Regions from separate parts of the Priestia sp. D3YE.R1 genome, predicted to be linked through region 2. Evidence: a T-box and tRNA genes for the amino acid it is inferred to sense, from the RefSeq annotation. Region 2 holds a T-box; the other holds one or more tRNA genes.
What was found. A T-box is a leader RNA that pairs with one kind of tRNA and senses whether it is charged. The one in region 2 lies ahead of ACOZIR_RS01160 (valine--tRNA ligase), so its partner is inferred to be a tRNA-Val.
Positions count from the first base shown of each region.

Region 1: it has a tRNA-Val gene. The T-box ahead of ACOZIR_RS01160 (valine--tRNA ligase) is inferred to sense a tRNA for this amino acid. The anticodon was not compared.

Region 1 covers NZ_JBLTHW010000002.1:137,081-152,269, reverse strand. The annotation lists gene celB (PTS cellobiose transporter subunit IIC) at 1-678, opposite strand, end outside; gene ACOZIR_RS13110 (PTS sugar transporter subunit IIB) at 692-997, opposite strand; gene ACOZIR_RS13105 (BglG family transcription antiterminator) at 1,158-3,107, opposite strand; gene ACOZIR_RS13100 (TetR/AcrR family transcriptional regulator) at 3,367-3,945, opposite strand; gene ACOZIR_RS13095 (MBL fold metallo-hydrolase) at 3,950-4,672, opposite strand; gene ACOZIR_RS13090 (general stress protein) at 4,805-5,143, opposite strand; gene ACOZIR_RS13085 (amino acid permease) at 5,590-6,981, shown strand; gene ACOZIR_RS13080 (copper homeostasis protein CutC) at 7,316-7,945, opposite strand; gene ACOZIR_RS13075 (DEAD/DEAH box helicase) at 8,010-9,455, opposite strand; gene ACOZIR_RS13070 (hypothetical protein) at 9,650-10,003, opposite strand; tRNA gene ACOZIR_RS13065 (tRNA-Val) at 10,143-10,214, opposite strand; gene ACOZIR_RS13060 (DsbA family oxidoreductase) at 10,345-10,962, shown strand; gene ACOZIR_RS13055 (arylamine N-acetyltransferase family protein) at 10,983-11,738, shown strand; gene ACOZIR_RS13050 (Lrp/AsnC family transcriptional regulator) at 11,767-12,216, opposite strand; gene ACOZIR_RS13045 (YitT family protein) at 12,389-13,009, shown strand; gene ACOZIR_RS13040 (DUF1349 domain-containing protein) at 13,048-13,659, opposite strand; gene ACOZIR_RS13035 (gluconate:H+ symporter) at 13,814-15,142, opposite strand.
Region 2 covers NZ_JBLTHW010000001.1:219,128-234,316, forward strand. The annotation lists gene lon (endopeptidase La) at 1-1,063, shown strand, start outside; gene yihA (ribosome biogenesis GTP-binding protein YihA/YsxC) at 1,060-1,647, shown strand; gene ACOZIR_RS01110 (LiaF transmembrane domain-containing protein) at 1,741-2,226, opposite strand; gene hemA (glutamyl-tRNA reductase) at 2,556-3,896, shown strand; gene ACOZIR_RS01120 (cytochrome C assembly family protein) at 3,911-4,744, shown strand; gene hemC (hydroxymethylbilane synthase) at 4,758-5,690, shown strand; gene ACOZIR_RS01130 (uroporphyrinogen-III synthase) at 5,690-6,463, shown strand; gene hemB (porphobilinogen synthase) at 6,481-7,461, shown strand; gene hemL (glutamate-1-semialdehyde 2,1-aminomutase) at 7,478-8,767, shown strand; gene spoVID (stage VI sporulation protein D) at 8,915-10,084, shown strand; gene ysxE (spore coat protein YsxE) at 10,162-11,211, shown strand; gene ACOZIR_RS01155 (hypothetical protein) at 11,223-11,420, opposite strand; T-box leader at 11,651-11,895, shown strand; gene ACOZIR_RS01160 (valine--tRNA ligase) at 11,978-14,620, shown strand; gene ACOZIR_RS01165 (bifunctional folylpolyglutamate synthase/dihydrofolate synthase) at 14,717-15,189, shown strand, end outside.

The DNA of each region.
Region 1 (15,189 bases), on a different contig from region 2:
AGGCTTTCCAAGCAATTCTCCAACAATATTATGCAGACTTCCAAAATGCGTCTGTTCTACTAACAAACGTAAGATCCAAATAAATGCGATTACCGTGAAGCCAGGAATAAGAGCGGCAAACGATTTTCCAACAGCGGGTGGAACTCCATCAGGCATCTTAATAACAATAGCTTTTTGAATAAACCATCTGTAAATTTCTGTAGAGAGAATCGCGACAATCATTGCCACAAAGAGCCCTTTACTTCCCATTAAAGCGGTTGGAATTCCGCCGTCTACTAAAATAGCTTCTTTGGCTCCGCTAGGGAGAAAGGACACTTTATACGGAGTGGCGAGTAAAAAAGCTGCAAGTGAAATTGCCCCTGCGGACAAAGCATCCACCCCGTATTTTTCAGCTAACCGATAGGCTATTCCGAAACAAGCAAGCAGGGCCATAATATCGAATGTAGCTCCAACTGGATAGGCCATTTTCGTTGCCCATTCTTTTCCAAAAATCCCTGCCATAAAGTCGTTGTAACCTGGTATTGGTAAATTCGATAGTATTAAAAATACTGAACCGATAATAATGAGAGGCATTGTCAGAACAATACCGTCTCGAAGTGCTTGTAAATGGCGTTGACCCGCCATTTTTCCGGCAATAGGCATTACTTTGCTTTCAAGCATACTATTAAATTTGCTCATGTAGTCCACACTCCTATTTTGAAACTAGTTGAGCTGCAAATTTTAATACTTGTTCTCCATTGCACGTTCCGTAGTGAACAGGATTTATAACGTCAACTGGCACACCTTTTTCTTCACCTAGCTTCTTAAGCTGCGGCAGCAAGTAGCGCACTTGAGGTCCTAATAAAAGTACATCTGCTTGATCAATATGGTTGCGGACAGAGTCACCAGGAACCGCCCAAATTTTATACTCCGTACTTTGGTCCTGAGCGCTTTTTTCCATTTTTGTTACTAGTAAACTTGTAGACATTCCAGCTGCACAACATAATAGAATATTCATTGGTCATTCCCCCGTTTTTTTATTTTGTCATCTGTTTTGTTGATAGTTTTATCTTAAAATAAAAGCGCTTACATTTATACACAACCTTTTTCCGTTAGTAACGGAAAAATTATGTTTGAACATTCAGACAAAAAAAGAAGCCCTCTCTTGGACTTCTTTTTTATCTAATATTTTTCATAAATACCTCTATAAACTCCTCATAATCCTTGCACTTTACTAAGCGCTGCACGACCTGCTTATCATCTACGACGCGGACTAACAAACTGTACATCTTCTGCAAATCGCCTTGATTATTTGCTTTTACACTTAAAAGACAAATAAATTGGACAAGGTTTCCTTCCCACATAATCGGTTTTTTTAACGTGCAAATGGCCCAAAACGTCGTATCCGTTTGAGGAACCATAGGATGAGGAATGGCAACGAGATTGCCAAAACTTGTTGGTGATGCAGCTTCTCTTTCAAAAACAGATTCTATAAATTGAAAAGGAACTAGTCCTAGATGAGTTAATTTCTCTCCTAAAAAATGAAGCACTTCTTCTCTTGTTTGAAATTCTTGCTGTAAATATACTAATTCTTTTTTCGTGTATTCTAACGAAGACTGCGGTTTATTCTTCATTAAACATTCAATTTTTTTAAAATCATTGTTTCCTAGAATTGTGCTTACTTGTACTACAGGAACAGGAAGATCATCTGGAATTGGAATGGTACTAACAATAAAATCTAAAGAGTGCAGCGACATTTGGTGGAGCTTATAATACTGAGTTGTTCCTAAAATAGTAAGATTTAATCCAAACGTAGCCTGCAGCTTATATGATAATAGCTTGGCACTCCCTACTCCCGATGCGCATACAATCAAACAGCGCTTAGGCTGATTGATAATTTTCCGACGTTCAATGGCCCCTCCAATATGTAAAGCTAAATAGCCAATTTCCGTTTCATGCATGTCAATTTCAAGGCGATTTTTCAAAACCTTTCCAGCAATAATCCCAGCTTCAAAAGCGAGAGGGTAATGACTCTTAATTCCTTCAAGCATCGGGTTTCGCAGATTCATTCCATATTTATAGCGGTTGATAGCCGGTTTCAAATGTAAACTCATGCCAAGAATCAGCTCTGAATCTTCACTAATTCCTAAATGAAGCTCTTTTTCAATTGCTTCTAATATAGCCGCTGTTAATTCATAAATATCTGCGGCAATAAACTGCTTCACTTCTTTGTCTTCATGATTGCTATTGTTGAGCATTTTTGTGCCTAACAAATGAATGGCGATATACGCTGTTTCTGATTTCGGAAAACGAATCTTGAATGCCTTTTCAATTTCCCTCACAATTTCAGCTGCTACTTCATATTCTTTATGCTCCATAATTTCAAGCAAGTCTTCTGAATACAAAGAGATAAAATTTTCTTCTTGTATTCGCTTACAAGCTATTGCTAAATGAATGATTAAATTGTTTAATCCAATATCTGAAACCATAATATTGTATCGTTTTATTTGATTTAAAATGTGGGCTTTAATCGTTAAGATTGATTCTTGGGGCAGGATGGATATTTCATTGTATACCATATCTACTTCTTTATCTTTTCGGTTAAATATGTACTCAGACATACAGAATCTCATTTTCATTTCGTCCCCTTTAGCTTTCAAGCCATAGTTAGGACGTTTTTCTAAAAGAATATCATACTTACACAGCTGTTTTTTAACATCTCTTAAATCGTTTTGAACCGTTGATTTGCTAATATACAACTCGTCTGCTAAATCTTCGAGCTTCAAATATTCGTCTGCTAGCAGCAGTCTTTTAATTAAATAATGCACGCGGTCATCAGGAACGGTTGGAATAGAAGTTGAATCAAATAATTGATTAGCCGAAAGTTCTTTTAATAGCTGATGAAATTGTTTTTCATCTAAAACGCTAAGTTCATATCCCGTCCCTCGAGCTGATTTAATTTTGGCCCCGTACTGAGACAAAATGTCATCTAGCTGTTTTATATCCGTTCGAATAGTTCGAGAAGATACCTGATTTACTGTTGCTAAATATTCGCTCGTAACGGTTGATAATGTAGACTGTACGGACATTAGTTCTCTTAATATGACGATCATTCTTGAATTAAGCATGTTTGTTTCTCTCCATTCTCAGAAGATTTCCCCTTTATAAAATAAATTAAAAGAGCTGGTTATTTTAAACAAAAGCAAAAAATACCTAAACAGCAACAAACAGAAACTACCTTTTCTGTCCTCGCAGCTTAGGTTTTGCCTGCTTCATCAGTAACAACCCTAAAACAATAGGAATAAATGTCTTTATTTGTAATCTATCATTCTTCCTGTTTTTTTTCAATTTCCACTAAAGCGTTAGGCTTAGTGGTATTAATGAAATTTATGGAGTCTGTTCATACCGGTGTAGCCCCAATACAAACGTACGAATTAAAAAATCTAGTGTCTCATCGGTACTTAACGGCATGCCAAATCCCCCTTTTTGCTCCAAAGAAGAAAACCCATGTAAAATGCTGCGAAGACTTCTAACAGCATGAAGGGCTTCATTTTCCGGAAGGTGATACGGTTTCAACACCTCCAGCACTAAAAACACGATGTTATCAGATGCTTTTTGGACTTCTTCATCCTGTATCCTTGGTGCGACCGTTGCCGTTGCTTCGTATATTCCGGGAGACTTTCTTACAAATGAAACGTACGATTTACTTAGCTGATAAACAGCGTCTTTTGCAGAAGCATGTTCAACAGCACATTTTAAAAGATGATATAGCTGCTGCAGTCCGCTTAAAGCCAGTTCTTTGCGCAGCTCTTCTAACCCTTTTATATGATTATATAAAGACGGAGGGCGAACATCTAATTCTTTGGCTAATGAAGCAATTGTAACAGCATAAAACCCTTCACGATTGGCCAAATTTTCACCTGTTTGAATAACTTTTTTGAAATCTAGTCCTTGTCGTGGCGACATCCCTTCATCTCCTTTTTTCTATTTTTACTTTTGCTTGTTGTATTGCTTTTTCCATCATTTTTAGCGGCTGAGAAAGAACTCTTCCGTGTCCAACAGCAAGAAGTGACGGGTTTAGTTCATATAGCTTTTCTGCACTTTTAAGCGCTAGCTCTTTGCTCCACGTTCCAAAGGCAGGAAACGGAAACAGCGGTTTTAACTGACCTGATACCGCAACTCCTCCTCGCACTTGGAAAGAATCTCCGGCAATTAATGCGTTCGTTCTCTGGTCTAAAAAAGACATAGACCCAGGTGTATGTCCAGGTGTAAAAATAGGAGCAAGTGAGCCTATATAAGACTCTTCTTCGATGAAATGATCAATTTTAGTTGAAATCTTTCCTAGTTTTGGTATTCCTCCACGGATTGGGTTTTGAGGTTCTTCAGAATCGAGTGTGAGATCTCCTGAAAATAATCGATAATCTCTTTGCGACATATAAACAGAGGCATTCGGCAAACTTTTCTTCACATTATCAATCGCTCCGATGTGATCTTCATGAGTATGTGTAAAAACAATTCGAGTAATCGGTTTTCCAATTTGAACTGCAGCTTTCAAAATACCTGACGCGCTGTAAGGAAGAGCCGCATCAATTAACGTAAGACTGTCTTTCTCTTCGACTAAATAACAATTCACTGGAAAAAAGCGAGGCAAAAACGTCAATTGATACAACATTTTCTCACGAACTATTCTCATTTCCTCATCCCCTATTATCAAAATAAAAACTAATGGTATTAGTTTTTATTTTAACTAATACCATTAGTTTTATCAATCATATATTGAAAAAACAGTAAAAAAGATAGATGCACCAGCATCTATCTATCAAAATTAAACGTCTTTTCTTTCCCCTGTAGCAGCTACCACAATCGCACTGCCTTTCTTTAACTCTTCTTCATATTTTTTTGTTTCGTCTTTTGATAAACCTAGCGAAGCCATTTTTGTTCGAAGCTCATCTTCTCTTGTTAAAAATAAACTCGCTGCTGAATGTAAAGGACCTTCTTCAGACAGTCGAATAATATTTGTGTCCGTTACTTCTGTTAAATTTTTAGAATTTTCCTTGTCATAGGTAAACACGTATACTTCATTTTTCTCAAAACCTTTATCTGCAAATTGATTAACTGCTTCGTTAATATTCGCTCCGTTTTCTACTACTTCAACATGTTTCATTATTTATAACCTCCTGTTTCTATAGCACATCTTTCTTTTATACTTAGCAAAAGAATAAACTTCTTACTACTATATATACCCGTTTTCAGAAAGGGAAACCCGCATTTAGCGCTTTACAGAGAGTTTGAAAATTATTCTACGTTATCCTTCACTTAGATATATACCTCTTTTGATTAACGGATCTAAAACGATCCTTCAGCTAATTTTCAGCCAACATTCATAAGAAATTCATCTGCATTGCTTATCATGAGAAAGAAAAAAGACGCTAATCAGGTACTTTACACGCATAATGAATGTCTGTGTCAGAGTAAGCCGGATATGAATGCAGCAATTCATATTCGGTTTTTTACATGAAAGAACTTCTAACAACATCCTGTCCTTGCACCTTATAACATACTATAATTCTCCATATTAACTAAAAATTCAGGTTATATAGGAGGTCACAAATGAACATCCATCCACAGCCACAGTTAAAAAAAGAGTTAAAAATCCGGCACATTACCATGATTTCTCTTGGAGGAATTATTGGGGCTGGATTGTTTATCGGAAGCGGATCACTCATTAACACCGCTGGCCCGGGCTCTATCTTTTCGTACGCATTTGCTGGTTTGCTCGTTATTTTAGTCATGCGAATGCTTGGCGAAATGTCTACTGCAAATCCTTCCAGCGGTTCGTTTTCCACTTATGCAAAAGAGGCATTAGGCCCGTGGGCCGGCTACACGATTGGCTGGCTCTACTGGTTTTTCTGGGTTATCGTTATTGCTGTTGAAGCCATTGCGGGTGCAAATATTATTCAATACTGGTTCCCGTCTTTGCCGTCTTGGGGAGTCAGCCTGGCTCTTACTTTTTTATTAACGATGACCAATCTGTACTCTGTTAAATCTTTCGGTGAATTTGAATATTGGTTTTCACTCATTAAAGTTGTTAGCATCGTTCTTTTTTTACTTTTAGGTATAGCTATTATTTGCGGATTTATTCCAGGAATCGATTCTCCCGGCACTTCCAACCTTTTGCACAAAGGCGGCTTTTTACCGAATGGAATTAGTTCTGTATTTTTAGGCATTGCCCTTGTCATGTTCTCCTTTATGGGAACAGAAATTGTCGCAACGGCGGCAGGTGAATCTTCTCAGCCTGAAAAAGCTATTACCATCGCGACCAATACCGTTATTTATCGCATTTTGTTTTTCTATTTAGGATCTATTTTTATTTTAGTAACCGTGCTTCCATGGAATTCATCAAGCCTAATGAAAAGTCCATTTGTATCTATTCTTGAATTAGTGAATATACCGGCCGCAGCTCAAATTATGAACTTTATTATTTTAACAGCTGTTCTTTCCTGTCTGAATTCTGGTCTATATACAAGTTCTCGTATGTTGTTTTCCATGTCTCAAAATGGTGATGCGCCAAAAAGCTTTTCAAAATTAAATAAAAAGGGCGTACCGGTTAGCGCGATATTAGCTTGTACAGTTATCTCGTACATCAGCGTCATCTTTAACTACATTTCACCGGACAAAATCTTTCTATTCTTGGTAAATGCATCAGGTGGCGTAGCACTTCTTGTCTATCTGGTTATTGCATTTTCACAGATTAAAATGAGAAAAAAATATGAAAAAGAAAATCCTGAAGCATTAAAAATTAAAATGTGGTTATTTCCTTACTTAACTTACGCTACAATCCTTGCCATCACTAGTATTTTTATTGCCATGGCATTTATTGATTCATTACGTTCCCAGTTCTTCTTAACTCTTTTAATTGCTGTACTCGTCGTAGGTTCTTTTTTCTTTCAGCGTACCAAAATGACGAGCGGCTTAGCAACAAAAGAAAATACATCAAAATAAAAGAGGTTGAGACATAACGAAATGAATCCAACCTAAAGATGAACAAATGAGATAGATGAGCTGGACTGCTTATTACACCGCAGTTGATTTCCGTGCAAGGCTTCGCTTTCCGCGGGCGGCCGCTGAGCCTCCTCGTCACTTGTGCTCCTGCGGGGTCTCATCTGTTCCGCTGTTCCCGCAGGAGTCTTCGCCTTGCCCTCCAATCACCTGCTAGAAGGAACGAAACAGATGAAACTATATTCACCATCAAAAAAACGAACCACGAATCAAACATATTGATTAGTGGTTCGTTTTTCACTTGAACTAAAATACTTTTGTTCCAGCCTCTTTTTATTTAACGAGATAAATCTCCTACAATTTTTGTTCCGTGTAATTCAGCTGCTTTTGTTTCTGTCATAACTTGACCCGCATTTCCTGCATGAATTCCTCCGCCGGGCAAAATAATAATACGGTCACCGGCGTATGCAATCAGTTCTCGAATCACCTGCAAGTTTTGAAGAGCAGATCCTTTCCCTCCCTTAGTTAAAATACGGTCTGCTCCCAGTTCACTAAGTACATCAATGGCTTTATATTTATCATGAAGTTCATCAAATGCCATATGAAACGTAACGCTTAAAGGACGAGCTTCTGTTATTAACTCTTTAGTGCGCCCGTAATCAATTTCACTTTCTTCTGTTAAAATACCAAATACTACTCCATTTATTCCAAGGTCTTTACATGCTTTAACGTCTTTTTTCATAATTTGAAATTCTGCCTCGGAATATACAAAGTTGCCGCTTCTTGGGCGAATAATCACATTGATATCTGTATCAAGATGTTCGCTTGCATATTGAATGGTGCCGTAACTTGGCGTAGTGCCTCCTTGACTAAGATTGTCACATAATTCAATGCGGTCTGCTCCTAGCTTTTCGGCTTTTTTTGCCTGCTCATATCCCTCTACACACGCTTCTTTTATGTACTTCATACTCTCAACTCCTTTATTGGCTGTATAAATAAAGCCCATCTTTAAAAAGATGGACTTCTTCCTGCTATTTAATCGCTTTATGAACTTTTAAATTCTTTCCTTTAATTGTTTTGTTTTTCATTGCTTGTAATACTTTGGGACCTTTTCCATTCAAAATCTCCACATACGAGACATTTTCTTGAATCGTAATAATTCCAATATCGTCTGCGGTTACTCCGTCTAATTTCGCAATTGTTCCTACAAAATCAACCGCTCTAATTTTCTTTTTCTTTCCTCCGTTAAAATACAGCTTCATAATGTCTTTATTTAATGACTCGCTTTTATCTTTTTTAACTTCTGGACGCTCATTGATTTTTTCAGTAAAAGCGGATGCTGCCTGCTGTACTTCTTCTTTGGAAGGAGGAGTGGATGTTGGAATTGAAAAACCGATATATTCTTCAATTTCCGATAGCATTCTCTCTTCATAAGGCGTTACAAATGTGATAGCTTTCCCTTTTTTACCCGCACGTCCCGTTCTTCCTGTACGGTGAACGTAGCTTTCTTTTTCTAGCGGAAGGTCGTAGTTAATAACGTGTGTGATATTATCAATATCAATGCCTCTTGCAGCTACATCTGTCGCCACTAAATAGCGGAATTTCCCTTTTTTGAAATCATTCATAACGTCAAAACGGTCTTCTTGCACCATTGCCCCGTGAATTTTATCACAAGGATACCCAAGATCATCTAAATCATCCAAGAGTGTATTTACCTGCTCTTGCGTGCGGCAAAAAATGATGCAGCTGTCCGGGTTTTCTACTTTAGTTACGGCTTTCAGCAGTTCAAATTTACGTTCATTTTCTACTGTTATAACAGAATGGTCAATCGTGCTTGTTGTTAATCCGTTCGCTTTGATTTCAACATCAACCGGCTTCTTCATATATTTGCGAGACAGCTCTTCAATATCTTCAGGAAGCGTAGCGGAGAAAAGCATCGTTACACGCTCACTAGGAAGACGTTGAATAATTGCTTCTACTTGGTCAATAAAACCCATATTCAGCATTTCATCGGCTTCATCGATAACCAAATAACGAATTTTCTCTAATGCAAGCGTTTCTTTTTCTATATGATCAAGCACTCGTCCAGGCGTACCTACAACAATATGTGTTTTTTGGTTTAACTCTACTTTTTGCTTAGCAAATGGTGATTTACCGTACACAGCAGCTGCTTTAATTCGCTTAAAACGGCCGATATTGGTAATGTCTTCTTTTACCTGTGCAGCCAGCTCTCGTGTAGGTGTTAACACTAACGCCTGGGGTTTATTTTCCTCCCAGTTAACTAATTCACACAGTGGAATACCAAAGGAAGCCGTTTTTCCACTCCCTGTTTGAGACTTCACGACCACATCTCTTTCTTCTAGCGCGATGGGAAGAACCTTGCTTTGTACTTCCGTAGGATGATTGTATTGCAGGCTAGAAAGTGCCTTAGCTACCTTATCGCTAAGACCATATTGACTAAAACTTCTTTGATTCATTTTGTACCCTCATTTATTTTAAATTAGTGATTATCTTTATCATGACCTGATGCACTATGTTTCATTATACTTTAATTCTTCTATACGCGCTCAAAATTTCAAATCACACAAGCCGCTTTTGGATATACACTCATTTTTGAATTCAAACTTATTTTCAGTTCATACACCTGTAATATAAAAAGTCAGTAAACTAACTAAGAAATAGTAAGGTAATAGTGAGCACTATCACTGGCTTGTTTTGGATATGTAGCATAATCCGTATAATCTATCCACTTGTATCTTTCTAATTTCCTTTCTAGCTTTTCACTAATTTCATCTTCAATCTCATGCATGAAAGCAACCGTTTCGTAAATGGTCATCCCAAATCGATTAGCTGCTTGGTGATGAGGAGAGTGTTCTTTGAGAAGTGTCAAAAACTGCGCTTTTGTTTCGGCCTGCTGTGCTAAACGATCTTCGACTCCTTCAATGAATTGATATAACATTCGTTTATTACTAGGAAGAGAAGCAATAATATCTCTTGCAAAAACCTCCATCATCTTTTCATTCATGGTCACTCCACCCTTCATCTTTTTATTCATTTTAAACGTAATGATTACGATTTACAATATAAAATTCTTTTTATATCTTGTACCTTCACTAAAGAAAGAGAAAAGCCGCTCTCTTATTAATAAGAAAACGGCTTTGGTATGAGCGATGAGGGATTCGAACCCCCGACCCCATCCCTGTCAAGGATGTATTCTCCCACTGAACTAATCGCTCGTGATATGTATTGACTATATTATAGAAAGAGTTATCTAATTTTGTCAACTATTTTTCTACAGTCCCCAAGTTGGAAGAACCGTCTTTACTTTTGATAAAATAAAAACATGCCGTAAAGGAGCGTGACGGGATGAAAGCACATGTTGAATTTTATTTTGATTTTGTCTGTCCACTATGTTTTCTAGCCACTAAGCCTTTAAGAGAAGCCAGTAAAGAACAAAAAGCTGAGATTGAATGGAAGCCTTTTGAGCTTTGTCCTGAGCCAGCCCAGCAAATGAAGCAAATAGAAGATTCTTTAGAGAAATCTTGGGATCAATTTATAGTGCCCTTAGCACAACAGCTGCACGTAGAAATGAAAATGCCGGACATGTCCCCAGTCCCGCGCACTCATTTAGCGCATGAAGGCTTTCATTTTGCTAAAAAACATGGTCAAGAAAGTGCCTATGTATATGCTGTTTTTAAAGCTTATTGGGAAGATGAAAAAGATATTAGCCAAATTGAAGTCTTAGCAGAAATCGCTGATTCTCTGCATTTAGATAAAGAGATATTTACGCGTATCTTAAAAGACCGGACGTTTGAACAAGTTCATAAAGATAGCTTAGCTCATGCTTATGAAGACGCTCATGTAACGGAGGTACCAACTTTAAAAATTGGCAGCCGCGTACTTCAAGGGTTTGCTTCTAAAGAAACAATCGAAAAAGCGCTGTTGCATGAACATTCTGCTAAGCTTGAAGACCGAGAGAAATGATTTACTAAGAGGTGCATTTGATGAATATTACTTATTATTTTAGTCGGTTTTTAGCTAAGAAACCGGATAGCCCAACGTATGAAAGCTTAGCTGCTTTACAGAACAAGCACATGCTTCATGTTCCTTTTGAGAACTTAGACGTTTTGTCTCAAACCCCTATTATCATTGATTTAGAACGGATTTTTCAAAAAGTAGTTGTGAATTTGCGTGGAGGATTTTGCTATGAATTAAACGGCCTATTTGGCTGGCTGTTAAAAGAAAGCGGATATGAAGTCTCTTACGTTTCAGCTACCGTCAAAAAACCCGACGGAACGTGGACAATTGAAGGGAGTCACGCTACAAACCTTGTGACGGTTGAAAATCAGTCTTACATCGTAGACGTTGGATTTGGAGATTCTGTTCGCAAGCCAATGCCTTTAAATGGCGAAGTAGTAAGAGATGTAAGCGGCTCTTATCGTATGACAAACGTTGCTGAGCATATGTATGATTTGCAGCGATGGGAAGATGATGTATGGAAAACGCTGTACCGTGTGTCTACGCTTTCTAAGAAACTGACTGACTTTACTCCTATGTGTGAGTTCAATCAAACGTCAGCCGATTCTCCGTTTGTACACAATCGTCTTGTTACTATCGCAACATCTACAGGGCGCATTACCCTCTCTGGTGAAACGCTAACTGTAACAGATGGTGGGAAAAAGACGAAAAGGAACGTTTCAGAAGAAGAAATACCTGATATTTTACAAAATCATTTTTATATTATTAAAGGATTTTATTAATATGTCCTTACACAAAAAAACCGGCCTCTTATGGGGCCGGTTTTTGTATAGGGGTAATCATCCTGTTTTCTACAGGCGACTTTAAAATAATTGAGGTATTCACATTTCCATAAGGAATCAGTTCATCCACGAGCATTCTAAGTCCATCCATTCCAGACACGGCTGCTTTGATAAAGTAAGAAACCGGCCCCGTTACGCGATGACATTCAAGCACGTCTTCATTTTGCTCAATAAAGTCTTCAAATTCCTCTGGTTTTCTTTTTAATTCGCTTACTTGAATAAACAGCTGTGTATCTCTTCCTAAAGCTTTCGGAGACACCGTAGCGCTGAAACGCTGAATCACTCCTCGTTCCTGAAGACGCTGCAGCCTTTCTGATACGCTTGGACGGCTAAGAGCAAGCTTTTTTGATAAATCACTAATCGTCATACGCCCGTCTCTTTGCAAAATAGACAATAATTGTGCATCGATTTGATCCATACAAACCTTTCCTTTCAAAATGAATATAATAAATAAAATCTTTATTCAAGTTGATAACAGAACAAGTATTATTTCCTTCATTTATACATGTGTTTTCTTTATTTAATATCCTATCATTAAAGTAGATAATTGAAAATGAAAATTCCGAAAAAACAAACAAAGGGGTTTATTTATGAAAAAAGTTTTATGGATTATTCTTGGATGTACGATTGCAAGTATTGGTGTTCTTATCTTGCGGCACTCTCACGTCGTGACGGGGGGAACAGCTGGTCTGTCTCTTAGCTTGTCATATGCCCTTCCTTTATCGTTTGCGGTGATCTTTTTTCTCATTAATATTCCGTTTTATCTCTTTTCCTTCTTTCAAATGGGATGGAAATTTACCGTCACAACTATAGGATCAGTGTCTTTGCTATCACTTCTCACTTCACTCGATCACTTGCTTCCTGCTTTTACACTTCCCAGCCTGATGGGTGCTGTTACGGGTGGACTAATTGCCGGTCTTGGCTTATCCATTTTATTTATGAACGGAGCTTCTCTCGGCGGTGCTAATATTCTCGCGTTATTCGCGCAGCGAAAATTCGGTTGGGATCCTGGAAAAGTGAATTTTTCATTTGATTTCCTTGTCGTGCTGTCGAGCATGTATTCAATTGGATTTTCAAAAGGAATTTTCTCTGTTATGTCCATTGCGATTACAGGGTTTGTCATAAGCTATTTCAAGCAAAAAATTGCTTTACACAATCAACCGACACCCACTGCTGCCACACAGCCTTTAGATAATGTGCTTTCTAAATAAAAAACACGATTTAGCTGTGACTAAATCGTGTTTTTCGTTTAAAGCTTTTCTACTTTTATAAAATCAAATTGGGCTTCATATCCTTCTCCTTGAGGACTACAAGCGTAAACTCCAACTTGAACAGGTTCTTTGGATGAGTGCAATAAGTGAGCGAGTCGGAGCTGAGTCCAGGAATCTCCATCACTTGAATAACAAACGGTGTAATCATCGTTTTTGCGCTGAATTTTAAAATAAAGCGCTGATTTGTTTTGAGTAAAATTTTGGCTGGACCAATCTGAGAAGCCCTGGTTGGTTACGACTGCTCCTAATTGGTTAGGTCCATCGGGATTGTATTCAACTGACGTTTTGATCCACGTATCTTTTGATACACGAATCATGAGACCTGCTTGATCGTAGCGATTAACTGGATATGTATGCACCTTGGTCATGATTTCAAAGTCGCCTTCTACTTCACGGTAAAGAAAGTGTCCATTGTCCGCTTCAAAGCCATAATGAGTACGCTGCCAAAAATCTGTTTTAGCGTCCGTTTTAATCACTAATCGATTCGTTTCCGTATCAATTTGAAATTGAGCTGGTGGACAATACCAAGAAACGTCTGAATCTAATTTTCCTTCTGAAAAGTTTGTGAAAAATACTAGTTGATTACTCACTCTCTGTCATTCCCTTCTTAGAAGCTATTGTTCTTCTATTTCTATTTTGCCATAATTTAACGAATAAATAAAATATTTTGATTATTTTTCTAGTAAATTCTTTTCTTTCATAAAAAAATAAGACTCTTTTACATAGAGTAAAAGAGTCTTATTTTTAGATTATTGCATTTAGAATAAGTGCTCCTGCAAAAGCAATAAAGGATAGAAGCGTTTCCAAAACAGTCCATGTTTTGAACGTTTCTTTTACTGTTAATCCTAAATACTCCTTCACCATCCAGAATCCAGCATCATTAACGTGAGAGAACATTAGTGAACCCGCGCCCGTAACGATAACCAGAAGTTCTAAGTTAACACCGGACATGTGCTCAATGATTGGTGAAACAATACCCGCTGCTGTTGTTAATGCAACTGTTGCTGAACCTGTAGCAATACGGATTAATCCAGCAATTAAAAATGCAAGTACCAGTGGTGATAGAGATAGATGTTCAGACATTTGACCAATCGTTGTACCTACTCCGCTATCGATTAATACTTGTTTGAAGCCACCGCCTGCACCAATAATTAAGACAATAGATCCTACAGGAAGCAAACATTCTTCCGTTAGTTTTTTAATCACATCTTTTGTCATACCTTGACGTTTTCCAAGCAGGTAAAACGCTGCAAAACAAGAAATTAATAGTGCAATCAATGGACTTCCTATTAGTTCTATAAATTTCACTAGGCCACTTGGCAATCCGTTAATAACAGGTGCTATAGCTGCTAAGACCATTAATAGAACGGGCAGTAAAATGACAAAGAACGAAACGCCTGTACCAGGAAGATCTTTTGATGTTGTCGTGATACGAATTAGATCAGGCTCTCCTTCTGGAACCACTCGTTTGTGAACCCATTTTGCAAAAACTGGTCCAGCAATAACTGCGGCTGGAATTGAAATGATTAACGCGTATAAAAGCACTTTCCCCGTATTTGCTCCGTAAATACTAATAGCTGCCATCGCTCCTGGATGAGGAGGAACGAGACCGTGAACAATTGATAATCCTGCAATAACTGGCAGAGCAATCAATAATATATTTTGTTTTGTTGTTTTATGAATCGAAATAACTAAAGGCAGTAAGATTAAAATTCCTACTTCGAAGAAAACAGGAATACCAATAATGAAACCTGCTACTAGCATTGCCCACGGCAATCTTTTCACACCGAATATTCTTACGAAATAATCCGCTACTTGCATGCCAGCACCTGAATCAGCCATCAGCTTACCTAAAATTGTTCCCAGTGCTAAAATTCCTACTAAGTGGCCTAAAACACCGCCCACTCCCGTTTCGTAAGCGGCAACAATTTTATCCATTGATAACCCAGAAGCAATTGCTAAAAACAAACTCGCAACCGTTAAACTGATAAACGCATGCCATTTAAAAACTGAAACACCTACAATAACAATAACAATTGCGACAACTGTAATAGCTAATAAGTATGCATCCATCTTGCTTTCCACCTTCCCCTTAAGTAAACGCTTTCTTTATGTAGCAA
Region 2 (15,189 bases):
TGAAATCGATAAAATGTCAAATGATTTCCGAGGAGATCCGTCTTCTGCACTGTTAGAAGTATTGGATCCTGAACAAAACCATAATTTCAGCGATCACTATATAGAAGAAACGTATGATTTATCAAAAGTGATGTTCGTGGCTACAGCTAATAACTTAGCTACAATTCCGGGGCCGCTGCGCGATCGAATGGAAATTATTCAAATTGCTGGTTACACGGAGCTGGAAAAGCTTGAAATTGCGAAGCGTCACCTATTGCTCCGCCAGTTAGAAAATCACGGACTGCAAAAGGGCAATTTGCAGATTCGCGATGACGCGTTAACAGCCATCATCCGTTTATATACAAGAGAAGCTGGTGTTCGTAACCTTGAACGCGAAATTGCTTCCATTTGCCGAAAAGCAGCTCGCATCGTAGTCTCTGGCGAGAAAAAACGCGTGGTGGTGACGGCCAAAACGCTTGAAGAATTCCTTGGTAAGCCTAGGTTCCGTTACGGACAGGCTGAGACGGAAGATCAAGTCGGCGTTGCTACAGGTCTTGCTTACACAACTGTAGGAGGAGACACGCTAGCCATTGAAGTAAGCTTGTCCCCTGGTAAAGGAAGACTAGTGCTAACAGGAAAGCTTGGAGATGTGATGAAAGAATCAGCTCAGGCAGCATTTAGCTACGTGCGTTCAAATGCAGAGAAACTAGGAATTGATGAAAAGTTTTATGAAAAACATGATATCCATATCCATGTTCCAGAAGGAGCTGTACCAAAGGATGGACCTTCTGCAGGAATTACCATTGCCACTGCTCTCGTATCAGCACTAACGGGTAAACCAGTGCGTAGAGAAGTAGGAATGACAGGAGAAATTACACTAAGAGGTCGCGTATTACCAATCGGCGGTTTAAAAGAAAAGTCACTTAGTGCACATCGTGCCGGATTAACTAAAATATTAATCCCTCATGATAATGAACGTGATATTGAAGATATCCCTGACAGTGTACAAGAGGAATTAGACATCGTTCTTGTGTCACATGTGGACCAAGTATTGGAACATGCGCTAGTAGGAGAGGTAAAATGAAAGTAACTCAAGCCGATATTGTCATCAGTGCCGTACGCCCTGAACAATATCCTAAAGAAAACCTGCCAGAGTTTGCGTTAGCAGGCCGTTCAAATGTAGGAAAATCATCTTTTATTAATAAGATGCTCAATCGCAAAAGCTTAGCGCGTACGTCGTCTAAGCCTGGAAAAACTCAAACGCTTAACTTCTTTTTAATTAATGAAATCCTTCACTTTGTAGACGTACCTGGCTACGGATTTGCAAAAGTGTCTAAAAAAGAGCGTGAAGCATGGGGGAAAATGATTGAAACGTATTTAACAAATCGTGAGCAGCTTAAAGCTGTGTTAATGATTGTTGATCTACGCCATGCCCCTTCAAAGGATGACGTTATGATGTATGAATTTTTGAAGCACCATGACCTTCCCGTTATGGTTATTGCGACGAAAGCCGATAAAATTCCTAAAGGAAAATGGCAAAAACACTTAAAAGTAGTGAGAGAAACGCTGGATTTAGATCCAAATGATGAATTAATTCATTTCTCATCTGAAACAGGTGAAGGAAAAGATAAAGCGTGGAAATCTTTGCAGTATCGCATGACTCACTAAACAAAGGAATAGAAGCTAAAAAAATGGAACGTTTATCATCACTCTAACAGGAAGTGAGTCAAACGTTCCATTTTTTTAACTTGTTTACATAGATTACTTTCGTTTGAAAAATAATAAATATAGCCCAACTAGTAACAATAAAATAGGCCAGAAGGTTGTTAAATAATTTACGCCGTCTTCAACTTTTGGCAAAAATAGTTTGAGACGGTCTGAAAACATCATTAAAATGGCAATAATTAAAAGGGTGCCGCCTTGGAAAAAGCCTGATTTGGCTTTTCTAGCACTGAGTAAAAAGCTAATGGCCACCATAAAAACGACCATGCTAATATTCGTAGGCCAAAAGGGAATTTGTTCACTTACATAGAAATGAATACCTAAAGTGATTAATATGTAGCTTGCAAGCAAGTTTGAATGATCTTGAGATAAAGCAGACTCAGTTAACAGGGCTGCTCCTATTAAAATTAACAGTACAGGCCACGTGTATACCTTTGCTGCAATGCTCATATGTAGTTCATTCAGTAAGAAAAAGATTCCAAATCCAACTAGTAAGACACCAAAAAACATTGATTGCTTTTTCATAGTAACCTCCAGGTGTTTCAAAACAGAAAACGTGATAAAACGCTGCTTTTTTGATACAATTTATTACGGAATAACAGTTAATATCTTAACACATGTTTTCAAAGACTGTTCACATTTTTTTTTCGAATGACTTATAGAACATGTTATAATAGTTAGAGATAAGGCGAAGCTTACATTTGTGTAATGTCCGCCGGTTTTTACGAATAGTAGAATGAAGAACGCCGGATTTTACGGGCAGTTATCTCACTGTAGCTCTGTGGAAATTTAGGGGTTACTGCCCGTCAAATTCGGATAAATAAGCACATTTCAATTGTAGGGGGTATGTACAAATGCATATTATAGCAGTCGGCTTAAACTTTCGAACAGCCCCTGTTGAAATAAGAGAAAAGCTTAGTTTTAATGAGCAAGAACTAGCATCTGCCATGAAAACGTTAAGCGGCCAAAAAAGTATTTTGGAAAACATCATTGTTTCAACATGCAATCGTACGGAAATTTATGCTGTTGTTGATCAATTACACACGGGCCGTTACTATGTAAAAGCATTTTTAGCTCAATGGTTCGGAATAGATAAAGAAGAGTTTTCGCCTTATTTAACCATCTATGAAAATGATGGAGCCATCGAACATTTATACCGAGTAGCATGTGGATTAGATTCAATGGTGATTGGTGAAACACAAATTCTTGGACAAGTACGTTCAAGCTTTTTGCTTGCTCAAGAAGAAGAAACAATTGGAACGGTTTTTAATCAGCTGTTTAAACAAGCAGTGACATTAGCTAAAAAAGCTCATCATGAAACAGAAATTGGTGCGAATGCAGTTTCTGTCAGCTATGCAGCCGTAGAGCTTGCTAAAAAGATTTTTGGGGACTTATCATCCAAACATGTGTTGATTCTTGGTGCGGGAAAAATGGGTCAGCTTGCCGTACAGAATTTATATGGCAGCGGGGCTAAAAAAGTAACGGTAGTGAATCGAACATTTGAAAAGGCACAGGAGCTAGCAAACCGTTTTTCTGGAGAAGCCAAACCATTTGCTGATCTTCAACATGCTTTAAGCGAAGCAGATATCTTAATTAGTTCAACAGGAGCTAATGACTATGTAGTAACGAAACAAATGATGAGTGAAGCCGAGCGTACGCGTAAAGGCCGCCCATTGTTTATGGTAGACATCGCCGTTCCGCGTGACTTAGATCCAGAACTAGATGAGCTAGAGACGGTCTTTTTATATGATATCGACGATTTAAACGGGATTGTAGAATCCAATTTGCAAGAGCGTCAAAAAGCTGCGGATGAAATTGAAATTATGCTTGAAGCTGAAATTGTTGCTTTCAAGTCTTGGCTTGGTACATTAGGCGTTGTGCCTGTTATTTCTGCACTTCGTCAAAAAGCACTTACCATTCAAGCTGAAACGATGAAAAGCATTGATCGTAAGCTCCCAGATTTATCTGAGCGTGAGCGCAAAGTGTTAAATAAACATACAAAAAGTATAATTAATCAACTTCTTCGCGATCCAATTTTACACGCGAAAGAATTGGCTGGAGAGAAACATGCTGAAGAGTCTTTAGAGCTGTTCATGAAGATTTTTAATATTGAACAGGAAGTTGCTTTGCAAAAAGAAAAAGAAGAGCAGCTTCATACATCGATTACGTCTCATTCAGTAGCTTATCAGTCTTAAGTGAGGATTGAATAATGGTTGATATGGAATTAACCAGAATCTATGAATTGATTGTGATTTTATACGCGGTGAGCGTTTTATTATATTTTATTGATTTTGTACAAAATAACCGGAAGGCAAACTCGATAGCCTTCTGGTTACTTTCTATTGTGTGGGTTTTGCAAACAGCCTTTTTAATTTTACGAATGTTTGATACGGGGAGATTTCCAATTCTCACCGTTTCTGAAGGGCTGTATTTTTACGCGTGGGTGTTAATTACTCTTTCACTTGTGATTAATCGTTTATTCCGCGTTGATTTTATGGTATTTTTTACAAATGTGATTGGTTTCTTAATTATGGCTATTCATACGTTTGCTCCACTTGAAACATACACGGCTGTCCAGTCGGAGCGCCTTGTGTCAGAATTATTAATCATCCATATTACCATGGCTATTTTATCTTACGGCGCTTTTTCAGTCTCGTTTGTTTTTTCTGCTCTGTATCTCGTTCAGTATAATTTATTGAAAAAGAAGAAATGGGGCAAGCGCTTGCTAAGAATTGAAGATTTAACAAAGCTAGACTACATGTCCTATGTATTAATTTTAATTGGTGTACCGCTGTTATTGCTTTCGTTAATCTTAGGAATCATATGGGCTTATATTAAATACGTAGATTTTCATTGGTACGATACAAAAGTGTTAGGTTCATTTTTAATGTTTGTTGCATACAGCGCTTACTTGTATGCTAGACTGCGCAGAGGTATTCAAGGAAAGGCAATCGCGATGTGGAATATTGGGTTGTTCTTAGTCTTACTTATTAATTTCTTTTTATTTGGCAGTTTATCGAATTTTCACTTTTGGGGTTCGTAATTAGGAGGACAACATGCGAAAAATTATTGTCGGCTCTCGTCGAAGCAAACTTGCGTTAACACAGACCAAGTGGGTCATTGAACAGTTAAAAAAACAAGGTCTTCCTTTTGAGTTTGAAATTAAAGAAATGGTTACAAAAGGGGATCAAATTTTAAATGTAACGCTGTCCAAAGTAGGCGGTAAAGGTCTTTTTGTAAAAGAAATTGAACAGGCCATGTTAGATGAAGAAATTGATATGGCCGTTCATAGTATGAAAGATATGCCGGCTGTTTTACCAGAAGGGTTAACGATTGGATGTATTCCTTTACGAGAAGATCATCGTGATGCGCTTATTTCAAAAAATGGTGAGAGATTTGAGGACTTACCAAGCGGTGCTGTGATTGGGACAAGCAGCTTGCGTCGAGGGGCACAGCTTCTATCTATGCGTTCAGATATCGAAATTAAATGGATTCGAGGAAATATCGACACACGCCTAGAGAAATTAAAAAATGAAGATTACGATGCGATTATCTTGGCAGCTGCAGGGTTATCTCGTATGGGCTGGTCAAAAGATACGGTCACTCAGTACCTAGAGCCGGAAATAAGCGTTCCCGCTGTAGGACAAGGAGCTTTAGCTATTGAATGCCGAGAAAATGACGATGAATTATTATCGCTTCTTCAAGCTCTAAATCATGATGAAACGGCTCGTGCTGTTAGCGCTGAACGAGTATTTTTAAAAGAGATGGAAGGCGGATGTCAAGTGCCGATTGCGGGATACGGACGTATAGTAGACGGTGGAAACATTGAGCTAACGTCGCTAGTTGCGTCTCCTGATGGCAAAACGATTTATAAAGAGCACATTACGGGAAAAGACCCCGTTGCTATCGGTTCAGAGGCTGCTGAGCGTTTAATCTCTCAAGGAGCTAAGCTTTTAATTGATCGTGTAAAAGAGGAGCTGGACAAGTAATGAGTCATGAGGCTCCTCTTTTTTTGAAAAAAGTTTTGATTACAAGAGAAGCGAAGCAGGCTCATTCATTTGCAGCACAGATTAAAAAGCTTGGAGGCACACCTTTAAGTTTACCAGTCCTTACGTTCGCACGTTCTAACAATGAACAAGAAGTGGAAGACGTCCTGCTGTCGATTAATTCATTTGACTGGGTTGTTTTTACAAGTCAAAACGGCATTTCTTTTTTTCTCGAATGGCTAAAAGAGTTAGATATCAGTTTGAATGATTTAAAACCATTAAAAGTGGCTGCAGTTGGAGAAAAAACCGCAAAATTGCTAGAAAAATACGATGTGAACGTGCAGCTTGTTCCCAAAGAATACGTTGCAGAATCACTTCTTGAATCGTTAAAAGCAAATGTTTCACGTCACGAGCGAGTTCTTCTTGTACGAGGACAATTAGCCCGCTCTGTTTTAAGAGATGGGCTAAAAGAGTATGATTTAACGGATTTAATCATATATCAGACCATTCGAAATCAAGAGTCTGAACGAGTGGTTAAGCAACATTTAGAAAGAGGAATTGATGCGATTACTTTTACAAGCTCTTCTACGGTGAGATTTTTTGTGGAGTCCGTTCAAGACATTCCGAATTGGCTCGAGCTGGTGAATCGGACGAAAGTGGTTTGTATCGGTCCTATTACAAGTCAGACAGCGAGCGAATATGGAATTAAGCATCTTGTTCCTAACACATACACAATAAATGGTATGATAGATATGTTGGTTAGGTGTTTTGAATAATAAAGGAGGATTTTAACATGAAAGATTTACAATTTACACGTCATCGTCGTCTTCGTAATTCTGTAAATATGCGTGCGCTTGTACGTGAAACACATTTACATCCTGAAGACTTTATATATCCTATTTTTATTGTAGAAGGTGAACAAAAAAGAAATGCTGTAAAATCAATGCCAGGTGTGGATCAAATTTCTTTAGACTACTTGAATGGTGAAATCCAAGAGCTAGTCGATTTAGGAATTAAGTCAGCTATGGTATTTGGTGTTCCCGCTGAAAAAGATGCGGTCGGCTCACAGGCATACCATGACCACGGAATTGTCCAAAAAGGTATTCGTCAAATTAAAGAAAATTTTCCAGACTTTGTTGTTATCGCAGATACATGCTTGTGTCAATACACAGATCATGGCCACTGTGGTGTAATTGAAGACGGAAAAATCTTAAACGATCCCAGCCTTGACTTATTAGCGCGTACAGCGGTTAGTCAAGCTAAAGCAGGAGCGGATATTATTGCGCCTTCAAACATGATGGACGGTTTCGTGGCAGCTATTCGCCACGGTCTAGACGAAGCTGGATTTGAAGATGTGCCGGTGATGTCTTATGCTGTTAAATATGCATCTGCTTTTTACGGACCATTCCGTGATGCAGCGCATTCTTCTCCTCAATTTGGAGACCGTAAAACATATCAAATGGACCCAGCCAATCGCTTAGAAGCACTTCGAGAAGCGGAATCTGATGTTGAAGAAGGAGCAGATTTCTTAATTGTAAAACCAGCTCTATCATATTTAGATATTATGCGCGATGTAAAAAATACGTTTAATTTACCGGTAGTGGCTTATAATGTGAGCGGTGAATATTCAATGATTAAAGCGGCAGCTCAAAACGGCTGGGTAAATGAAAAAGAGATTGTTCTTGAAAAATTAATTAGCATGAAGCGTGCAGGAGCGGATTTAATTGTAACGTATCATGCTAAAGACGCAGCACGCTGGTTATCTGACAAGTAATTAAGGAGGCTTACACATGAGAAGTTATGAAAAGTCAAAAGCAGCTTTTTTAGAAGCGCAGCAATTAATGCCGGGTGGAGTAAACAGTCCTGTTCGTGCATTTAAATCAGTAGATATGGATCCTATTTTTATGGAACGAGGAAAAGGCGCTACGATTTACGATATTGACGGCAACAAATATATTGACTACGTCTTATCATGGGGACCTTTAATTCACGGACATTCCAACGATCAAGTAGTTGAAGCAGTAAAAAAAGTAACGGAATCTGGTACAAGCTTTGGTGCACCAACATTAATTGAAAATGAGCTTGCTAAGGTTGTGATTGAGCGAGTTCCTTCAATCGAAATCGTCCGTATGGTGAGTTCAGGTACGGAAGCAACGATGAGCGCACTGCGTTTAGCACGTGGCTATACGGGCCGCAACAAAATTTTAAAATTTGAAGGCTGTTACCATGGACACGGTGACTCTCTTCTCATTAAAGCAGGCTCAGGCGTTGCCACGTTAGGTCTACCAGATAGCCCGGGAGTGCCTGAAGGAATCGCTAAAAATACGATTACAGTGCCGTACAATGATCTAGAAAGCGTACAATATGCTTTTAAAGAATTCGGAGATGACATTGCCGGAGTAATCGTTGAACCGGTAGCAGGAAATATGGGTGTGGTACCGCCACAGCCAGGTTTCTTACAAGGGCTTCGGGATATCACATCAGAATATGGCTCACTGCTCATTTTTGATGAAGTAATGACAGGGTTCCGCGTAGCGTACAACTGTGCACAGGGCTACTACAACATTACGCCTGACTTAACTTGCTTAGGAAAAGTAATCGGTGGTGGTTTACCAGTAGGTGCTTACGGTGGTAAAGCTGAAATTATGGAGCGAGTTGCACCAAGCGGCCCGATTTATCAAGCAGGTACATTATCAGGTAATCCGCTTGCGATGACCGCTGGATACGAGACATTAACACAGCTGACACCTCAATCCTACGATGAGTTCATTCGTAAAGCAGATCGATTAGAAGAAGGACTGATGGCAGCAGCTGAAAAATATGATGTACCGTTTACCGTAAACCGAGCTGGTTCAATGATCGGTTTCTTCTTTACAAACGAGCAGGTAATAAATTACGAAACAGCAAAAACATCGAATTTAGATTATTTTGCAGCTTACTATCGTGAAATGGCTAATGAAGGCGTGTTTTTACCTCCTTCTCAGTTCGAAGGAATGTTTTTATCAACTTCTCATACAGATGCAGACATTGAACATACAATTGCAGCAGCTGAAAAAGCTTTTTCAAAGTTGCGTGGATAAACAGCTAAATAAGAATAACTTTTATATCAAAGCTTACGGAGGATTCCGTAAGCTTTTTTAGTTTTCAAGACATATTTTAATTTATTTGTTCATACATCTTTAATGACCGCGCTATTACCTGGCGGGTGTTGGAAGGGGGAGAACAATTTGTCGCAGGATAATTTATCATGTCTGCGTTTTTCCGTAGAAGAATCAGTATGGTTTCAAAAAGGACAGGAAGTCTCACAACTTTTGTCTATCTCCTTAGAGCCTCAAGTATCTATTCAAGAATATGACCAATATGTGTCTATTCGAGGAGCATTACAATTAACAGGTGAATACGAAACGTACGAGGGAGAGCACTCGTTACGCGAATATACAAATGAGAATCAAGTGCAATCTATCTCTGTCCGTGAAGACGGAACGGCTGAATTATCACATCAATTTCCTGTTGATATTACCATTCCTAAAAATCGTATTCAAAGTATTGAAGATGTATATGTATCTATTGATTTATTTGATTATGAATTGCCAGGCACAAATCAGCTGCAGCTAATGGCTGACTTGTCCATCACAGGATTGTATGGAGAACAGCATGAAGAACAGCATGAAGAACGAGAAGAAGAGGAAGAGTTTGCGGAAGAACAGCACATCGTCTCCTATGAAGAAGCAGACGATACTGAAGAGGTATATACTGAAAACTTTGCTCAAGAAGAAGAGGAACAAGAGGAACAAGAGGAGCAAGAGTTTGACGTAAGCTATCGTGAAGCTCCTGCACCTTTAGAGGCAGAGGCTATTGAAGAAGATCATTCAGAAGAGCCTCCTAGTTACTTTTCATCTGTATTTAAAAAAGAATCTCGTGCTGAGCCGGCCGTAGAATATGAAGAGGAAGCATACGAACCATTTGAAGTCGAAGTGAAAAAAGAGGCACAAATCGAGGAAGAAAGAGAAGACAATGTGATTGAGCTGTTTCAGCTTCGTCAAGAGCAAGAAAGTTTAGAAGAATCGCAAGCTAGTGAATTGAATACGTATGCTGACGTTCAACGAGAGGCTGAGCAAGAAGAAGCTGAGCAAGAAGAGGAAAAGATTATTGTTGAATTTCGTAAAGAAGAAAATGAAAGCGGACGAAATGAAAACGCCCTTTATTTAACAAAGCTCTTTTCGCGGGAAGAAGAAGCTTTTTCAACGTGGAAGCTTTGTATTGTTCAAGACGGAGATTCGCTTGATACGATAGCAAACCGCTATAATACGAATGTACAAAACATTTTACGAGTGAATAATTTAGAAGATGAATATGAGCTGGAAGAAGGAAGCATCTTAAATATTCCCGTTCGTTAAAGTCGGAAAGAAAACAGTTTTGACGCATATAATGTCTTAACTGTTTTCTTTATTTTTTACGAGGAAGGAGAATATAGATGCAGCGGACAGTAGCAGACTACAAAGTATTGTTAAAAGAATATGACTTAGATGTTGACTTTATCGAAGACTACGGAAAAGTAAAAAAAGTCTATACGAAAACCGGCGTGTTTGCGCTTAAAGAAATGACGAATCATCAAGAACGAAATCAGAACTTCATTCAAAAGCTGCAGAACGTGTATCAAAAAGGGTGGATGGGCTTTGTCCCTATTTATCAAACGAAACGTTCTCAGCCGATTGTTTCAGATGAAAGCGGCTCATATTACTTAATGCCGTGGCTCCCAAATAACCCAACCGAAGAGCGTGATATTCGATATCATAAATTATTTCAAGAGCTTGCTAAGCTTCACGGCGCTTCGGCGCAGGAAGTAGAAGTGAAAAAAGAAGATATAGAAAATCATTATACATCGATGAAAGAAACGTGGGAAAAACGTCAGGAAGAGCTGAAGCAATACGTAGTAGAATGCGAGAAAAAAGTTTATATGTCCCCGTTTGAATTGCATTACTGTACATTTTATTACGAAATGACGAGAGCGCTTGAATTTGGTTTTGGAAAGCTCGATCAGTGGAACGATGAAATGGAAGAAAAGGAAAAAATCCGGCTGGTTACTTCTCATGGAAAGCTATCGGCTAAACATTTTATCTATGACGAACGGGGAAATGGTTTTTTTATTAATTTTGAACATGCAAAAGATGCTTCACCGATTTATGATTTGGTCTCATTTTATTTCCGTACTCTTCGCACGTACCCAGTAACTACCTATGACAGCTATGAGTGGTTTAGCACGTATGAAAAACATTTTGCTCTCAGAGAAGAGGAACGGCTGCTTTTACACAGTTATTTAGCGTTTCCAGAACCCTTGTATCAGTGTATCGTTCAATATAGGCAGCATAAAGAAAGTAAAACGGAGCTTGAACATATGCAGTCATTTATTCGAGCATACTGGCTGACGAAAAACATTGAACAGCTGAACATTAAAATATTTGAAGTAGATCAGCAAAAAAAAATGGCAGCGGAAGCAGCTGCACAAGCCCAAGCGAACGAATAGCGCTTGGGTTTTTAAATCCAGTCCGAATATAAAGCAACCGCTAGTATGGCAAGCAGTGCCAACAACAGTACATCAAAGGTTGTAGGGAAAAATAGTGTACGTATACCTTGAAAAATTGTTAAAGGAACAATAAACTGTCCACAAGCCGCTCCTGCTGTTTTGAGCCACCGCTGCAGCTGATACGAATTTACATTTATTCGTTTCTTCATTTGTACATGCCCCTTTCAATCCACGTGCCCAGGTTAAAGTCAGTATATGAAAAAAGAAAGAAATGGTGCCATTTTTTTGAGTGAACTCTTCATTTTATTTCCAAATTTAGCGAGTGAATGAAAAAATAAAGAGCAGGACAAAAAAATTATGAATATTATCGTAAAAAAATGGAGAAGATTATTGACGATTCAACATTTTTTCATATAGTATAATTAAGAGAAATTCATACATAAATACAGTGAATAGGAAGAGTACGGGATGTTCGTCTTTCAGAGAGAGGAATCAGCTGCTGTGAGATTTCTTAAGAATGTGCACTCGGAATGTCGCCTATGAGTAGCTTTTTTGAACAGCTGCATAGCTCAGTAGAAAAAGCCGGTTAATCAACCGTTATGAAATGAAGTGTATAGGCTTATCAAACGGGATACGTCTATAAAAAAAGGTGGTACCGCGAAATCAACTCCTTTCGTCCTTTTATTAGGAAAGGAGTTTTTTTATGTTTATAAAAGGTTTACACAGTTTCTAAAGACTGAAACTTTATATTATGGAGGTATACATTATGTCTGAAAAAGAAGTGACTCTTCCAACGAAGTATGATCCAAAAACCGTTGAAGAAAATCGTTATCAGTATTGGTTAGACGGGAAGTTTTTTGAAGCAACAAATGACCCTGAAAAAGAGCCGTATACAATTGTAATTCCACCCCCAAACGTAACGGGCAAGCTGCATTTAGGCCACGCTTGGGATACAACGTTACAAGATATTTTAACGCGTATGAAGCGCATGCAAGGCTATGACGTTCTATGGCTTCCCGGCATGGACCATGCGGGGATTGCAACGCAGGCAAAAGTAGAAGAAAAGCTTCGCAGCGAAGGGAAAAGCCGCTACGATTTAGGCCGCGAAAACTTTGTAGCTGAAACGTGGAAATGGAAAGAAGAATATGCAAGCTTTATTCGCCAGCAGTGGTCGAAGCTAGGACTTGGCTTGGACTATTCACGCGAGCGCTTCACGCTTGATAAAGGTCTTTCTAAAGCAGTGCGTGAAGTATTCGTAACGCTTTACAAAAAAGGATTAATCTATCGCGGAGAATATATTATTAACTGGGATCCAGCTACAAAAACAGCTCTTTCAGACATCGAGGTTATTTACAAAGATGTACAAGGTGCGTTTTATCATATGCGCTATCCGTTGGCAGATGGTTCTGGACATATTGAAATCGCAACAACTCGTCCTGAAACAATGCTAGGAGATACGGCTGTAGCTGTTCACCCTGAAGATGATCGCTATAAGCACTTAATCGGCAAAAAGGTTGTCCTTCCGATTGTAGGGCGTGAAATTCCAATCGTAGGCGATGATTATGTTGATATGGAATTCGGTTCTGGTGCGGTGAAAATTACGCCTGCTCATGACCCGAACGATTTTGAAATTGGAAACCGTCATAATTTAGAGCGTATTTTAGTGATGAATCAAGACGGTACGATGAATGACAAAGCAGGTAAATATGAAGGAATGGATCGTTTTGCTTGCCGTAAGCAAATTGTTAAAGACCTTCAAGAAGACGGCGTATTGTTCAACATTGAAGACCACATGCATTCAGTAGGTCACAGTGAACGAAGCGGTGCCGTTGTCGAACCTTATTTATCAACTCAATGGTTTGTAAAAATGCAGCCGTTAGCAGATAAAGCAGTAGATCTTCAAAAACAAGAAGAAAAAGTCAACTTTGTACCTGATCGTTTTGAAAAGACATACTTACACTGGATGGAAAATATTCGCGACTGGTGTATTTCGCGTCAGCTTTGGTGGGGACACCGCATTCCAGCTTGGTATCACAAAGAAACTGGAGAAGTATACGTAGATCATGAGGCTCCAGCAGATATCGAAAACTGGGAACAGGATTCAGATGTATTAGACACATGGTTCAGTTCAGCGCTATGGCCGTTCTCAACAATGGGCTGGCCGGATGTGGATGCAGCTGATTTCAAACGCTACTACCCAACAAATGTGCTTGTAACAGGCTACGACATTATTTTCTTCTGGGTATCTCGTATGATTTTCCAAGGTCTTGAATTTACGGGTAAACGTCCGTTTGACGATGTACTTATTCACGGTCTTGTACGAGATGCTGAAGGTCGTAAAATGAGTAAATCACTTGGTAACGGCGTAGATCCAATGGAAGTAATCGAGAAATACGGTGCAGATTCTCTTCGCTACTTCTTATCGACAGGAAGCTCACCGGGACAAGATTTACGCTTCAGCTTTGAAAAAGTCGAAGCGACGTGGAATTTTGCAAATAAAATTTGGAATGCTTCTCGTTTTGCATTAATGAACATGGACGGCATCACATTTGAAGAGCTTGATTTATCAGGCGAAAAGTCCGTTGCCGATAAATGGATTTTAACGCGCTTAAATGAGACGATTGAGCACGTAACAAAATTAGCTGACAAATATGAATTCGGTGAAGTTGGACGCATTCTCTATAACTTTATTTGGGATGATTTCTGCGATTGGTACATTGAAATGGCTAAACTTCCTCTTTACGGAGAAGATGAAGCAGCTAAAAAGACAACTCGCTCAATTTTAGCTTATGTACTTGATAACACAATGCGACTTTTACATCCATTCATGCCGTTTATTACTGAGGAAATTTGGCAAAGCTTGCCGCATGAAGGCGAATCAATTACAGTAGCTAAATGGCCGGAAGTACGCGCTGAGCTTTCGGATAAAGAAGCTGCTAACGATATGCGTTTACTTGTAGATATTATTCGTGCTGTTCGTAATATTCGTGCTGAAGTGAACACGCCGATGAGCAAACAAGTAAAATTATTTATTAAAGCTAAAGATGAAAATATTCAAAGCCAGCTTGAAAAGAACCGTGCGTATGTAGAACGTTTCTGTAATCCAAGTGAGCTTGTGATTTCAACCGATGTTTCATTAGATGAAAAAGCGATGAGTGCTGTTGTAACAGGAGCAGAATTAATTTTACCTCTTGAAGGTTTAATTAATATCGAAGAAGAAATCGCACGTTTAGAAAAAGAATACGACAAGTTAAACAAAGAAGTAGAGCGTGTACAAAAGAAATTAAACAACCAAGGCTTTATTGCAAAAGCGCCTGCTAAAGTAGTAGAAGAAGAGCGTGCAAAAGAGCAAGATTACGTTGAAAAACGTGAAGCTGTTCAGTCTCGTATTGCTGAATTACGCGGATAATCAATGGGTTAATGAATGAACAGAAAAAGCGTGGCTTGTATAGCGACGCTTTTTCTTTACATAATAATAGCGATGGAAAAGAAAGGTGAATAAAAGATGATAACGACATATGAAGAAGCGCTTGATTGGATTCATAACAGACTTCGCTTTGGAATCAAGCCGGGGTTAGAACGAATGGAATGGATGCTAGAGCAGCTTGATTTTCCGCAGCAAAATATAAATGCTATTCATGTTGCTGGGACGAATGGTAAAGGTTCTACTGTTTCTTATTTGCGAAACATGTTAGAAGAAGCAGGGTATAAAGTTGGAACGTTTACTTCCCCTTATATCGAAACATTTAATGAGCGGATTAGCGTGAATGGACAGCCTATTTCAAATGAAGCAATGACCGCTCTTGTTCAGGAAGTAAAGCCTGTAGTGGAGCGACTAGAACATACGGACTTAGGGTCAGCAACGGAATTTGAAGTGATTACAATCATGGCTTTTCTTTATTTCGGCTATCATGATTCAGTTGACTATGCTGTGTTTGAAACAGGTCTTGGGGGACGATATGATTCAACAAACGTTGT